DNA from 4 places in the Neisseria oralis genome. Region 4 is predicted to be linked to each of the others. Evidence: predicted binding sites of a transcription regulator. Region 4 holds the regulator's gene; each other region holds the start of a gene.

Region 1 (3,165 bases), on a different contig from region 4:
CCGTTGACATCGCGGCCGTGCATCGGGTTGGCACCCGGACCGAACGGTGCGCCTGCGCGGCGGCCGTCCGGCGTGTTGCCGGTTTTTTTGCCGTACACGACGTTGGAGGTAATGGTCAGCACGGACTGGGTCGGCGTTGCGTTACGGTAAGTTTTGTGGGTTGCCACTTTTTTCATGAAGCGTTCCACCAAGTCGCAGGCGATGTCGTCCACGCGGTCGTCGTTGTTACCGAACTGCGGATATTCGCCTTCGATTTCAAAGTCGACGGCAATACCGTTTTCGTCGCGAATCGGTTTGACTTTGGCGTATTTGATGGCTGACAGCGAGTCGGCGGCCACAGACAAACCGGCGATACCGCAAGCCATAGTGCGTTTCACGTCGCGGTCGTGCAGCGCCATCAGCGCAGCTTCGTAACTGTATTTGTCGTGCATGTAATGGATGATGTTCAGCGCGGTAACGTATTGGGTTGCCAGCCAATCCATGAATTTGTCCATGCGCGCAAAGACAGTGTCGTAGTCCAAGACTTCGTCCATAATCGGTTCGGTTTTCGGGCCGACCTGGTCTTTGGATTTCTCGTCCACGCCGCCGTTGATTGCGTACAGCAGGGTTTTCGCCAAGTTGGCGCGTGCGCCGAAGAACTGCATTTGTTTGCCGATTACCATCGGGCTGACGCAGCAGGCAATGGCGTAGTCGTCGCTGTTGAAGTCCGGACGCATTAAATCGTCGTTTTCATACTGGATGGACGAAGTGTCGATGGACACTTTGGCGCAAAATTCTTTAAAGCCTTGCGGCAGTTGTTCGGACCACAACACGGTAATGTTCGGTTCGGGAGACGGACCCATGTTGTACAGGGTGTGCAGCACGCGGAAGTTGGTGCGCGTTACCAGCGTGCGGCCGTCCAAACCCATACCGCCGATGGATTCGGTTGCCCAAATTGGGTCGCCGGAGAAGAGTTGGTCGTATTCGGGCGTGCGCAGGAAACGAACCATACGCAGTTTCATCACCAAATGGTCGATAAACTCTTGCGCTTGGGTTTCGGTAATCACGCCGTTTTTCAGGTCGCGCTCGATGTAAATATCCAAGAACGAAGACACGCGGCCGAACGACATGGCGGCGCCGTTTTGCGATTTAACGGCGGCAAGGTAGGCGAAGTAAGTCCATTGGATGGCTTCTTGCGCATTTTTCGCAGGGCCGGAAATGTCGTAGCCGTAAGAGGCCGCCATTTCTTTCATTTGACCCAAGGCTTTGTATTGGTCATTGATTTCTTCGCGGCGGCGGATAACTTCTTCCAGATTCACACCGTTTTCCAAATCGGCTTGCAGCGAATTGAATTGGTTGAATTTGTCGGCCATCAGAAAATCGATACCGTACAACGCCACGCGACGGTAGTCGCCGATGATGCGGCCGCGGCCGTAAGCATCCGGCAAGCCGGTAATCACACCGGATTTGCGGCAACGGCGGATGTCGGGCGTATAAACGTCAAACACGCCTTGGTTGTGGGTTTTACGGTATTTGGTGAAGATTTCGCTGACTTCGGGGTTCAACTCGACGTTGTACACCTTGCATGCGTCTTGTACCATTTTCAAACCGCCAAACGGCATGATTGAGCGTTTCAGAGGCTCGTCTGTTTGCAGACCGACGATGGTTTCCAAATTTTTATTGATATAGCCCGGTGCATGACTGGTAATGCCGGACACGACTTGCGCGTCGATTTTGTAAGGTTCGTGCGTGCGGTTTTCGACTTTGATGCCTTCCATCACTTCCGCCCACAATTTGGTCGTAGCCTCGGTCGCAGGTGCGAGGAAAGACGCATCGCCTTCATAAGGCGTGTAGTTTTTCTGAATAAAATCGCGCACGTCGACATTGGTTTCCCAATTACCGCCGACAAAACCTTCCCAAGCGGCGGGGCGTTGTTGTATATCGGTTGACATATCAAGCTCCTAATCAGATGAATCGGTTGGATACAATACTAAAAAAATCTTGTTATTTAAAATAATATCACTATTGCCCGCTCAAAGTAATACCGATTCTGAAACATTACTACACGCGACACAAACGCTTGATGTATATCAAATATCCGTGCGGATTTATTTGAAAACCGGCACAGGCGCACCCATTCTCTTATACCTTAAGAATGAATATTATGAGGCCGTCTGAAAACCGTATCTGCAACTTTAAAGACAACAAATCTTTTCAGACGGCCTCCAATCTTCGTAAACCAATATTAAAAAGCCCCGCAAGCATTCTGGCTGCGGGGCGCATTTCTTTTTAAAACCGTCGGCATCGGCATCAGGCAAACGGATGGTGCAATACGATGGTTTCTTCGCGGTCGGGACCGGTGGAAACAATGGCCACGGGTGCGCCGCAAACTTCCTCGATACGCTTCAGATAGGCTTTGGCATTGTCCGGTAATGCGTCATAACTTTTCACGCCGAACGTCGATTCCTTCCAACCCGGCATAGTTTCGTAAACCGGTTTGCAGCCTGCCACCGCATCCGCGCCGAAAGGCAGGATGTCGGTCTTGCTGCCGTCGGGCAGTTCGTAACCGACGCAGATATTGATGTTTTCAATACCGTCCATGACGTCCAGTTTGGTGATGCACATACCCGAAATGCCATTGACTTGGATAGAGCGTTTCAACGCAGCCGCATCAAACCAGCCGCAACGGCGCGCACGGCCGGTTACCGAACCGAATTCATTGCCGCGCTCGGCCAATCCCGCGCCCACTTCGTCAAACAATTCGGTCGGAAACGGTCCGGAACCGACGCGGGTAGTATAGGCTTTGACGATACCCAGCACATAATCCAGCATTTGCGGCGCAACGCCCGCTCCGGCAGACGCGGCTCCCGCCAAGCAGTTGGACGAGGTTACGAACGGATAAGTCCCGTAGTCGATGTCCAGCAGCGTGCCCTGCGCGCCTTCAAACAACAACTGCTCGCCTTTGCGGTTTTTCTCGGTCAGCACGCGTGAAACGTCGGTGATCATCGGCACGATGCGCGGCGCGATTTTTTCAATGACGGCCATCACGTCCTCCGCCTTTACCGGCTCGGCACCATGCAGATGCTGCAACTGGACATTGTAATAGGCCAAAACCGATTCCAGCTTTTCGGCCAGCTGCTTAGGACGGAGCAAATCCACCACGCGGATGGCCCGACGGGCGACTTT
Region 2 (3,165 bases), on a different contig from region 4:
AGCGTGCCGATATGGATTTTATGCAGCGCCATCAGGGCGATCAGAATGCCGCCGCCCGCCGCGGAAAAAAACATATTCAGATATTCGCGCTTGTTGCGGGTGATGTAGTGTTCGCCGTGCTGGCTTTTGTTTTCGGTGATGCTTTTTGCCAGCATCCTGATGCTGCTTCTGCGCAGGTAGCGCGTGCTGTACTGCTCTACGGCGGCATAGGTCAGCGAGTGCAGCAGGGTGAGTTTGAAGCGGTTGTTTTCGGGGTGGGTTTGGATGTCGATGAGCAGTTTCAGCCGGTCCAAAGTCTGTTGCAAACGTTCCAGCAGGTGCGCCACCTTGACCGACGAACCGGAACCGGCGCCCGTCCCACGGCGGCGCAGGTAGTCAATCTGCGTGCGGCATTGGTCGAACATGACCTCCAGGTGGGCGGTGTCGTAGGGGGCGGTATCGTTGCAATAGTGTTCGGTCAGTTTTGCCGTTTCCCGTTGTAAGGCGACGAAGGCGGAATCGGCTTCCAGCAGTTTGGGCGCGAGGCGGATTAAATCGGGTTCGAGCGCCTCGGAGGCAATCCATATCGCCAGCATTTCCATCGCGCGCAGCCTTGCCTGCACAAGCTGCCTTGAGGCCGTCTGAAGCAGGGCCGCGTCGGTATGCCGGCGCAGCAGCCGGGAAAGCGCCAGCCATTGTTTCAAACTGATCTGCTGCAACCATTTTTCGTCGTTTTCGGAGTGGAACAAATACAGGAAGACTTCGCGCAGATTGCCGAAGTCTTTGTAGGAAGGGCTGAACCGCTCGTAGATGCGGATGCTCATTTCGCGGGTAAAGCTGTGGCGAGAAAATATACCCAGTTTTACCAAGGCGGGGTAAACGTGAACTTGCGCCAACCAACCGTAAAAGCGTTGGCTGAATTGCCGGCAAAGGTTTTCGTCTTGTTCGAGGGAGTTGAGGAGCAGATTGAATCGGACTGAGGCCCGTTTTTTGCCCCCTTGGCGGAGAAATTCTATTAGTGCGTTGAGTATTAAAACAAAATCGGTATCAGGCAGATGTTCGGCCAACATCGGGCCGAGGTTTTGTGAAGTGAGTTTTTTCATGTCTTCATTATTTCATAGAACACGGTATGAGCCAAGTTGATTGTAAAAATTAATAAATGCAATAAATAAAATTATAAATCAAGTATTGACTATTTGAACTAGTTAAAAATTTTAAGCGTATGAAATATATAAAAAATAAAAACCGTTAAGATTTTGTAAGCGATATGCTTTTGTCAAAACGGATTTTGCGGTTTGATTTAAGTCATTATATTTTGTGTGTTTAATCAATAAAATAGTCGGATTAATACAAAATATTGATTGATGGGCGACGGTATTCCGTCGCCGGACAAGGAACACGAAATGCGGAAAATTCCCGAATTGGTTTGTCCCGCCGGTAACCTGCCCGCTCTGAAAACGGCGGTGGACAACGGTGCGGACACGGTATACATGGGGCTGAAAGACGCGACCAATGCGCGTAACTTCCCCGGTTTGAATTTCGACATGAAGTCGGCGCGGGAGGGCGTGGCCTACGCCCATGCGCGCGGACGCAATGTGCTGATGGCGATTAATACGTTCGCACAGGCCGGGCAGGTGGCGCGCTGGTATGCCGCGGTGGATACGGCGGCAGAGCTTGGCGCGGATGCGGTAATTGTCGCCGACCCCGCCGTTATGGCCTATGTGGCGGAACGGTATCCGAACCTGCGGCTGCACATGTCGGTGCAGGGGTCGGCCACCAATTACGAGGCCATCAATATGATGAAGGAGCTGTTCGGCGTCCGCCGCGCCGTGTTGCCGCGCGTGTTGACCGTGGATCAGGTCAAACACGTTATCGACAATACCGATGTGGAAATCGAAGTGTTCGGTTTCGGCAGTTTGTGCGTCATGGTGGAAGGGCGCTGCATTTTATCGAGTTATGCGACGGGTGAATCGCCGAATATGCAGGGCGTGTGTTCGCCGGCGAAGGCCGTGCGCTGGGAGCAGCTTCCCGACCGTATGAACGTGCGGCTGAATCAGGTATTGATCGACCAGTACAAACCGGACGAACCGGCCGGTTATCCGACCCTGTGCAAAGGCCGTTTCGAGGTGAACGACGAAACGTATTACGCGCTGGAAGAACCGACCAGCCTGAATGTTTTGGAAATGTTGCCCGAACTCATCAAAATCGGCGTTTCCGCCATCAAAATAGAAGGCCGCCAGCGCAGCCCGATGTACACGGCGCAAGTAACCAAATCGCTGCGTCAGGCCTTGGATGCGGCCGCCGCCAATCCGGAGCATTTCAAAGTCAATCCGCTATGGAACAATGCTTTGAGCAAAGTTTCGGAAGGGCATCAGACTACTTTGGGCGCGTACAGCCGCCCGTGGAAATAAGGGGAAAAGGATGAATCCAATGAAATTATCGTTGGGGCCGGTTTTGTTTTTCTGGCAGAAGGAAGCGCTGTTGGAATTTTACGCTTCCATGCTGGATGCGCCGGTGGACACGGTTTATTTGGGCGAAGTGGTGTGCTCGCGCCGCCAGAAAATGCGCTTTGCCGACTGGTTCGGGCTGGCGGAAGACTTGGCCGACAGCGGCAAGGAAATCATCCTTTCGTCGCAGGTTCTGCTTGAGAGCGAATCCGACTTGAAACGCCTGCGCAAAATCACCGGACAGGACAAATTCAAAGTCGAAGCCAACGACATGGGCGCGGTCAAGCTGGCGCGCGAACACGGCATCCCGTTTGTCGCCGGTGCCAGCCTGAATATTTACAACGAATCCACGCTGGACGTATTCCGCAAACTGGGTACGTTCCGCTGGATTGCGCCGTCCGAGTTGAGCCGAGACAAGGTTGCCGCCATCGCCGCCGTTTCAGACGGCATCGAAACCGAACTTTTCGCCTGGGGCAAAATGCCGCTTGCCTATTCGTCGCGCTGCTTTACCGCGCGGCATTACAACCTGAACAAAGACGGCTGCGAATTCCGCTGCCTCGATTACGAACAAGGCATGGATATGAATACCCGCGAAGGCAAACCGTTTTTAACCATCAACGGTATCCAAACCATGTCTTACGGCTGCCAAAACCTGCTGCCGCACCATGAAGATTTGCGGCAAATCAGCGTGAATATGCTGCGCCTGTCACCGCAGATGCACGGCATGACCGAAATCATC
Region 3 (3,165 bases), on a different contig from region 4:
CGACATCACGGCGGGAACGGCGCAGGCGAAACTCGACAGGAGCGGGATGAACGAGCGTCCGGACAGGCCGCTTTTCGCCATCACGTTATCCAGCAGGAATGCCGCGCGCGGCAGGTAGCCGGAATCTTCCAAAAGCAGGATGAAGGCAAACAGGATCGTAATCTGCGGCAGGAACACCAACACGCTGCCGGTACCGGCAATCACGCCGTTGACGAGCAAGTCGTTGAGGATGCCCGGCGCCATATTCGCGCCGACCCATTCGCCCAGCGCGGTAAAGCCGCCTTCGATGGCGTCCATAATCGGCGCCGCCCAAGTGTAAACCGCTTGAAACACCATAAACAGGATGACCAGCAGCAGAATCATACCCAGCACAGGATGCAGCACGATGTCGTCCAGTTTCTTATGCCATGCCGGCAGCGTCATTTCCGTGCGGACGACCTGTGCCAAAATCGATTCGACTTCTTGATAAAGTTTGTCGCTCTCCAGCGCATCGAGCGTGCGTTCGGCAGAGGCGGGGCTGGCAGGGAAAGAGCGTTTGCGCGGCAGTTTGGCCACCGCCTCGCGCACCGCGTGTATGCCCGACGCGCTTACCGCCACCGTTTCCAAAACGGGTACGCCCAGCAGTTCGCTCAGTTTGGCCGCATCGATATTCAAGCCCCTTTTGCGGGCAACGTCGCTCATGTTCAGCGACACCACCATAGGCAGTCCCAGCGTTTTCAGTTCCAGAATCATGCGCAGGGTCATACGCAGGTTGGTCGCGTCGGCAACGGCAATGATGGCGTCGGGCGGAATGCCCAGTTTGCCCACTGCCACATCTTTTGCCACCGCTTCGTCGGGGCTGGTCGTGCGTAGGCTGTATGTGCCCGGCAGGTCGATAATGCGGACGGCAGCATCGTCGAGGAAGGCGCCCTCGCGCTTATCGACCGTTACGCCCGGATAATTGGCAACCTTGGCATGGGCGCCGGTCAAACCGTTGAACAGAACGGTTTTGCCGCAGTTTGGCGCACCGATCAAGGCAAAATAGCTTAGTTCCATGAATTGAATTCTCCTTTTTTGTTTGTGTGATGGAGTTGGGGAAGGGCGTTGAAACTACGCTTCCAGACTGCCTAAGGCCGTCTGAAAAGGATAGAGCGGTCAGATTCAATCCGCCTTTGCCACATTTTCAGAGTGCGAAGCCTGCCTGTGGGTACGGCGTAAGTCAGCCGTTAATCACATGGCACATAATTTTTCCCGCCTCTTCCTGCCGCAACGAAAATTGCGACTGGTTGCCCAACCGCACGGCAAACGGGCCGCGTCCGAATCCGCCGACGGCAATCACCTGCAGCGGCATTCCGCCGGAAAAGCCCAAATCGGCAAGGCGGCGCGTAACCAGCGGGTCGAGTTCGCCGAAAGTCGGATTGGGGACGATGGAATCGATGTGCGCGACCGCGCCTTTACTGAGTTTTGACAATGGTATGGCAGACATAGGGTGTTTTACTTTCGTTGTCGATTGAAAAAGAGACAGCCAGTAAAGACGAATTGGACACAGTACAGGGCAAAGGTATGTCCCAACGCCTGTTCCCGCAAAAGAAGTAATTTTGATTGTTTATCGCTTTATTTTATTATGATAATAAATCTTGTTAACATAAAAATCAAATCCAAAGCCACCAAGTTCCTTATTTTCAGACGACCTCTTGCGACAAATCAAAGAAAGCGAATGATTCGTTGTGAAAGTTAGGCAGGGCTATTGATAAGGTTTTCGTTTGGATGTTTTATAGAGCAGTAAAGACCAAAGGAGCGAATGATGAAAATCTACACCGCTGCAGAAATGCGCGAACACGAACAAATGGCAGTCGATAAAGGCACGACTTTCGAGCAACTGATGGAAAACGCGGGACAAGCCGCCGCGGCGGATTTGCTGCGCCGTTTCCCGAAAGCAGGACGCGCGTTGATTGTTTGCGGCAAGGGCAACAACGGCGGCGACGGTTTGGTCATCGCGCGCGTGTTGTCCGAACAGGATTGGCGGGTAGATGTTGTTTTCGTCTTGGGAGATAAACTGTCGCCGCTAGCGCAGTTGAACCGCGAGCGTTTGAATCATTCGGACGGCGTCAGCTTTATCCGACCCGACGAACTGGAAGGCCGTACCACAGGCAGGCTTCGCACTCTGAAAACAGGTTACGGCCTCATTATCGAAGGCATTTTCGGAACAGGCTTCAGCGGCGCATTGCCCGAAACAGCCGCCGCCGTCTGCCGTCTGCTGAATCAAGCCGACGGCTTCAAAATCGCGTTAGACATCCCGACCGGGCTGAACTGCGACACCGGCGAAGCAGACAAAGACACCTTCCGCGCCGACCTGACTTACGCCTTCGCCGCCTACAAACCCGCGCATATGACTGAAGCAGGCAAAGCATATTGCGGCGAAACCGTGTGTTTGGATATTGGGATAGAGTAGCCCTCTTTGGGGTGGTTTAGATAAAATAAAAACGTCGTCTGAAAATACGGCATTAGCGAAACCTGCTATGCCTGTTTTCAGACGACGTTGTTTTTGAGATTGGATACGGCGGGTACGGTTGCGTCCTTCTTTGTCCCCATCCCCGCTGGAAAGCTGGTTTCTCCGGCCAGAGGTTGCCTGCCTGAAAAGAAAAACGGGCTTTCAGGTAGGCATTCCGTCAAGCATTGAGAAATTCGAGCAAATGTTTCCCGCCAACTTTCAAGGCCTCCACAAATACGTTGACTTTCTGTTGTTGCTCTTGGGTATGGCTTACCGTATACAGCCAGCCTTCGGGCGTAATGGTGTAGTTGATGCCCAAGCCGCCAACCGAGGTGGGGGCAAAGGCAAAGTTCACTACTGTGCTGTTGTCGCCTACGGTTGAGGTGGAGAGGAAATCGGTGGTAAAGGTTTGGTAGCCTTCGTCTTTAAAAAATTCAGGAATCTCACTGTTTGCTTTGGTTGCCATCAGTTGCAGGCCGAGCAGGTGGCGGTTGGCGCCTTGGCCGAGTTTGCTGGCTTTGATGCGGGCTTTATGTTCGGCCAATGCGGCATCCAGCGCTTCGCGGGAGGGTTTTTCCTGCAATAAGGTGCCGACGAAGACCAGCGATTCGTTGGAAACGGGGCGCACGCATTCGGTACGGCCGTTTTTGAAGTGGCTCACATCAACGGCTTCGTATGTGTTGCGGACGCTGCCG
Region 4 (3,165 bases):
GCCCCAGTTCCGCCAGTTGCTGCAAATCGGCCAGTTCTTCTTTGAAGTAATGGCCGAACGGTATGCCGAATACGCTTTCATAGGCGCGGTAGTCCAGGGCGAAACGGCACATCAGGTCCTGAATGACGGTGCGGCGCAACAGGTCGTCCTGATTGAGCTGATAGCCGCGCATGACGGGCAGGTGGCCTGCGTCTATGGCGGCGTAGTAGTCGTCGATGTTGCGCTCGTTTTGAGAGTAGGTGCTGCCGATTTTACCGATGGAAGATACGCCGATAGCCACCAAATCGCAGTCGGCATAGGTGGAATAGCCTTGGAAATTGCGTTGCAGCAGGCCTTCCCGCAGAGCGACGGAGAGTTCGTCGTCGGGTTTGGCGAAATGATCCATCCCGATAAACACATAGCCGCGGCGGGTCAGGGTTTGGACGCAGTATTGCAGCATGTCCAACTTTTCTTCGCTGCCGGGGACGGCGTCGGTGTCGATACGGCGTTGCGGTTTGAAAATATGCGGCAGGTGGGCATAGTGGTAGAGGGCGAGGCGGTCGGGGTCGAGCGACAATACGGTGTCGATGGTGGTTTTGATGCTTTCGGCGGTTTGATGCGGCAGGCCGTAAATCAAATCGACGCTGACGGATTTGAATCCGGCTTCGCGGGCGGCATCAATGACTTCTTTGGTTTCTTCGTAGCTTTGGATGCGGTTGACGGCGGCCTGTACTTTCGGATCGAAATCTTGGATGCCGACGCTCATGCGGTTGAAGCCGAGTTTGCCGAGCATGAGTACGGTATCGCGGCTGACTTTGCGCGGGTCGATTTCGATGGAGTATTCTCCGTCGGGAATCAGTTGGAAATGTTTGCGTATCATATGGAATACGCGTTCAAGCTGGTCGTCGCTCAGGAAAGTCGGAGTGCCGCCGCCGAAATGCAGTTGGGCGAGCCGGTGCCTCCCGCCCAAGTGAGGGGCGAGCAGTTCCATTTCTTTTTCGAGGTATTCGATGTAGGCATCGGCGCGGCTTTTGTCTTTGGTGATGATTTTGTTGCAGCCGCAGTAGTAACAGATGGTGTTGCAGAAGGGAATGTGGATATAGAGCGACAGCGGTTTGTTGAGCGCGCCGATGCCGCGCAGTTCGAGTGCTTTGACATATTCGGTTTCACGGAAGCCGTCGTGGAAGCGGTCGGCGGTTGGGTAAGAGGTATAGCGCGGGCCCGTAGCGGGCAGGCTGGCTATCAGTTGGCGGTCGAATTCCGGTTCTTCATTGTTTTTAATGGAGATTATTTTCATGGCACGGTATTGCGTTTTATATAGAAATTAATGAATTAGTCAAAGTTTCAGTAGTTTGATAGAATGCCGCATTATGATAAACCTGCCTCGGTATCAGTCAATACCTAAATATGCTCCGAATGCAGAAGTTTTATAAAAAAGGTTGTCCGTTATGACCACACACAACGCTTCCCATCAGGTGAAAACTTTGTGTTCCACCTGCTCGCTGCGCGAGCTGTGCTTGCCTGTCGGATTGATGCCGAACGAATTTTCCCAGCTTGATGCGGTAATACGTCAAAGCCGCCGTTTGAAAAAAGGCGAATTTCTGTTCCGCGCCGGAGAACCGTTTACTTCACTTTTTGCTATCAGGGCCGGTTTTTTCAAAACCACCGTCGCCAGCCAAGATGGGCGGGATCAAGTAACCGGTTTTTTTATGTCGGGCGAACTTATCGGGATGGACGGCATTTGTTCGCATACGCACAGTTGCGACGCGGTCGCATTGGAAGACAGCGAGGTATGCGAACTGCCTTTCGGCCATATCGAAGAGTTAGGACAAAACATCCCCAGCCTGCAAACCCATTTTTTTCGCCTGTTGAGCAGGGAAATCGTGCGTGATCAAGGCGTGATGCTGTTGTTGGGCAATATGCGTGCCGAAGAACGCTTGGCCGCTTTCCTGTTGAACTTGTCCAACCGCTTGTATTCACGCGGATTTGCCGCCAATGACTTTATCTTACGCATGTCGCGCGAAGAAATCGGCAGCTATCTCGGCCTGAAGTTGGAAACCGTCAGCCGCACATTATCGAAATTCCATCATGACGGCTTGATAAAAGTCGAACACAAACATATCAAGATTTTGGAACCTCAGGCATTGAAGAAAATGGTGTCGGGCTGTACACATGCGATGTAAGTCAGAATGAACAATGGTTTCAAAAAGGCCGTCTGAAATTTTGTTTTCAGACGGCCTTTTTGAAACCATTTTGCAAACAGGTACATTGCTAAATCGAATAATCTTCCACAATCGGAGAATAAAGAATGCGGTCAACCGCTTCACGGTTCAATTTGGGGGCAAACAGATTGATAAAATCGTATGTATAGCCCCGCAAATAAGTATCGGACCGCAAGGCAATCCATGTTGGAGACGGTTCGAAAAGATGGGCTGCATCGATTAGCTGTAAATCTTGGTCGGCCTGCGGGTTATAAGCCATTTTTGCCATAACGCCCACGCCCAACCCCAGTTTGACATAGGTTTTTAAAACATCCGTATCCGCGGCAGACAATGCGACGGCAGGCTGTTCCAAACGGGCTCTGGCAAAAGCGCGGGCAATACTGCTGCCATTGTTAAAAGCAAATTCGTAAGTAACCAAGGGGAAAGAAGCTAAATCTTTCAAGCTTAAAGGATGGCGGCAATCAAGCAGCGGGTGGTCTTGCGGCACAATAACGGCATGGTTCCATTCGTAGCAGGGCAATTTGCACAATTCGGGATGGTCATCAATAGCTTCGGTGATAATGCCGATATCCGCTTCCCCTCCGCTAACCATTTGGGCAATCGCCGAAGGGCTGCCCTGCTTGATGGTTAACTGCACTTTGGGATAGCTCCGAACGAATCGGGCCACAATTTCCGGCAACGCATAACGTGCTTGCGTATGAGTGGTCGCAATGGTCAGCGAACCACTGTCATGGTCGGTAAATTCACTACCGATATTTTTGATATTCTGCACGTCGCGCAAAATCCTCTCGGACAGTTCCAAAACAGCCTTACCGGGCTGAGACACTGAAACTACGCGTTTACCGCTGCGGATAAAGATTTGGACGCCCAGCTCCTCTTCCAACAAGCGGATTTGTTTGGAAATGCCGGGCTGGGAGGTAAACAACGCATCCGCGGCTTCCGATACGTTCAGGTTGTGGCGGAA

What was found. Region 4 encodes FNR, which switches genes on or off when oxygen is low (the NO sensors DNR and NnrR bind a similar motif). Its sites were predicted from a motif close to TTGATNNNNATCAA; they were not measured.
Region 1: a site for FNR is predicted at 2,060-2,073, ahead of pflB (formate C-acetyltransferase). Genes of this name have one in related genera too.
Region 2: a site for FNR is predicted at 1,275-1,288, ahead of ubiU (ubiquinone anaerobic biosynthesis protein UbiU). Genes of this name have one in related genera too.
Region 3: a site for FNR is predicted at 1,674-1,687, ahead of ACI43T_RS09845 (FeoA family protein). Genes of this name have one in related genera too.

The regions. Positions count from the first base shown of each region.
Region 1 is NZ_JBJGEB010000005.1:102,912-106,076, reverse strand. Features, by position in the region: gene pflB (formate C-acetyltransferase) at 1-1,931, opposite strand, end outside; gene ACI43T_RS06290 (adenylosuccinate synthase) at 2,290-3,165, opposite strand, start outside.
Region 2 is NZ_JBJGEB010000004.1:86,693-89,857, reverse strand. Features, by position in the region: gene ACI43T_RS05000 (site-specific recombinase) at 1-1,082, opposite strand, end outside; gene ubiU (ubiquinone anaerobic biosynthesis protein UbiU) at 1,383-2,390, shown strand; gene ACI43T_RS04990 (U32 family peptidase) at 2,401-3,165, shown strand, end outside.
Region 3 is NZ_JBJGEB010000010.1:68,061-71,225, forward strand. Features, by position in the region: gene feoB (ferrous iron transporter B) at 1-1,035, opposite strand, end outside; gene ACI43T_RS09845 (FeoA family protein) at 1,199-1,465, opposite strand; gene ACI43T_RS09850 (NAD(P)H-hydrate epimerase) at 1,784-2,431, shown strand; gene ACI43T_RS09855 (choline/carnitine O-acyltransferase) at 2,649-3,165, opposite strand, start outside.
Region 4 is NZ_JBJGEB010000003.1:159,927-163,091, forward strand. Features, by position in the region: gene hemN (oxygen-independent coproporphyrinogen III oxidase) at 1-1,276, opposite strand, end outside; gene fnr (fumarate/nitrate reduction transcriptional regulator Fnr) at 1,428-2,162, shown strand; gene ACI43T_RS04120 (CysB family HTH-type transcriptional regulator) at 2,251-3,165, opposite strand, start outside.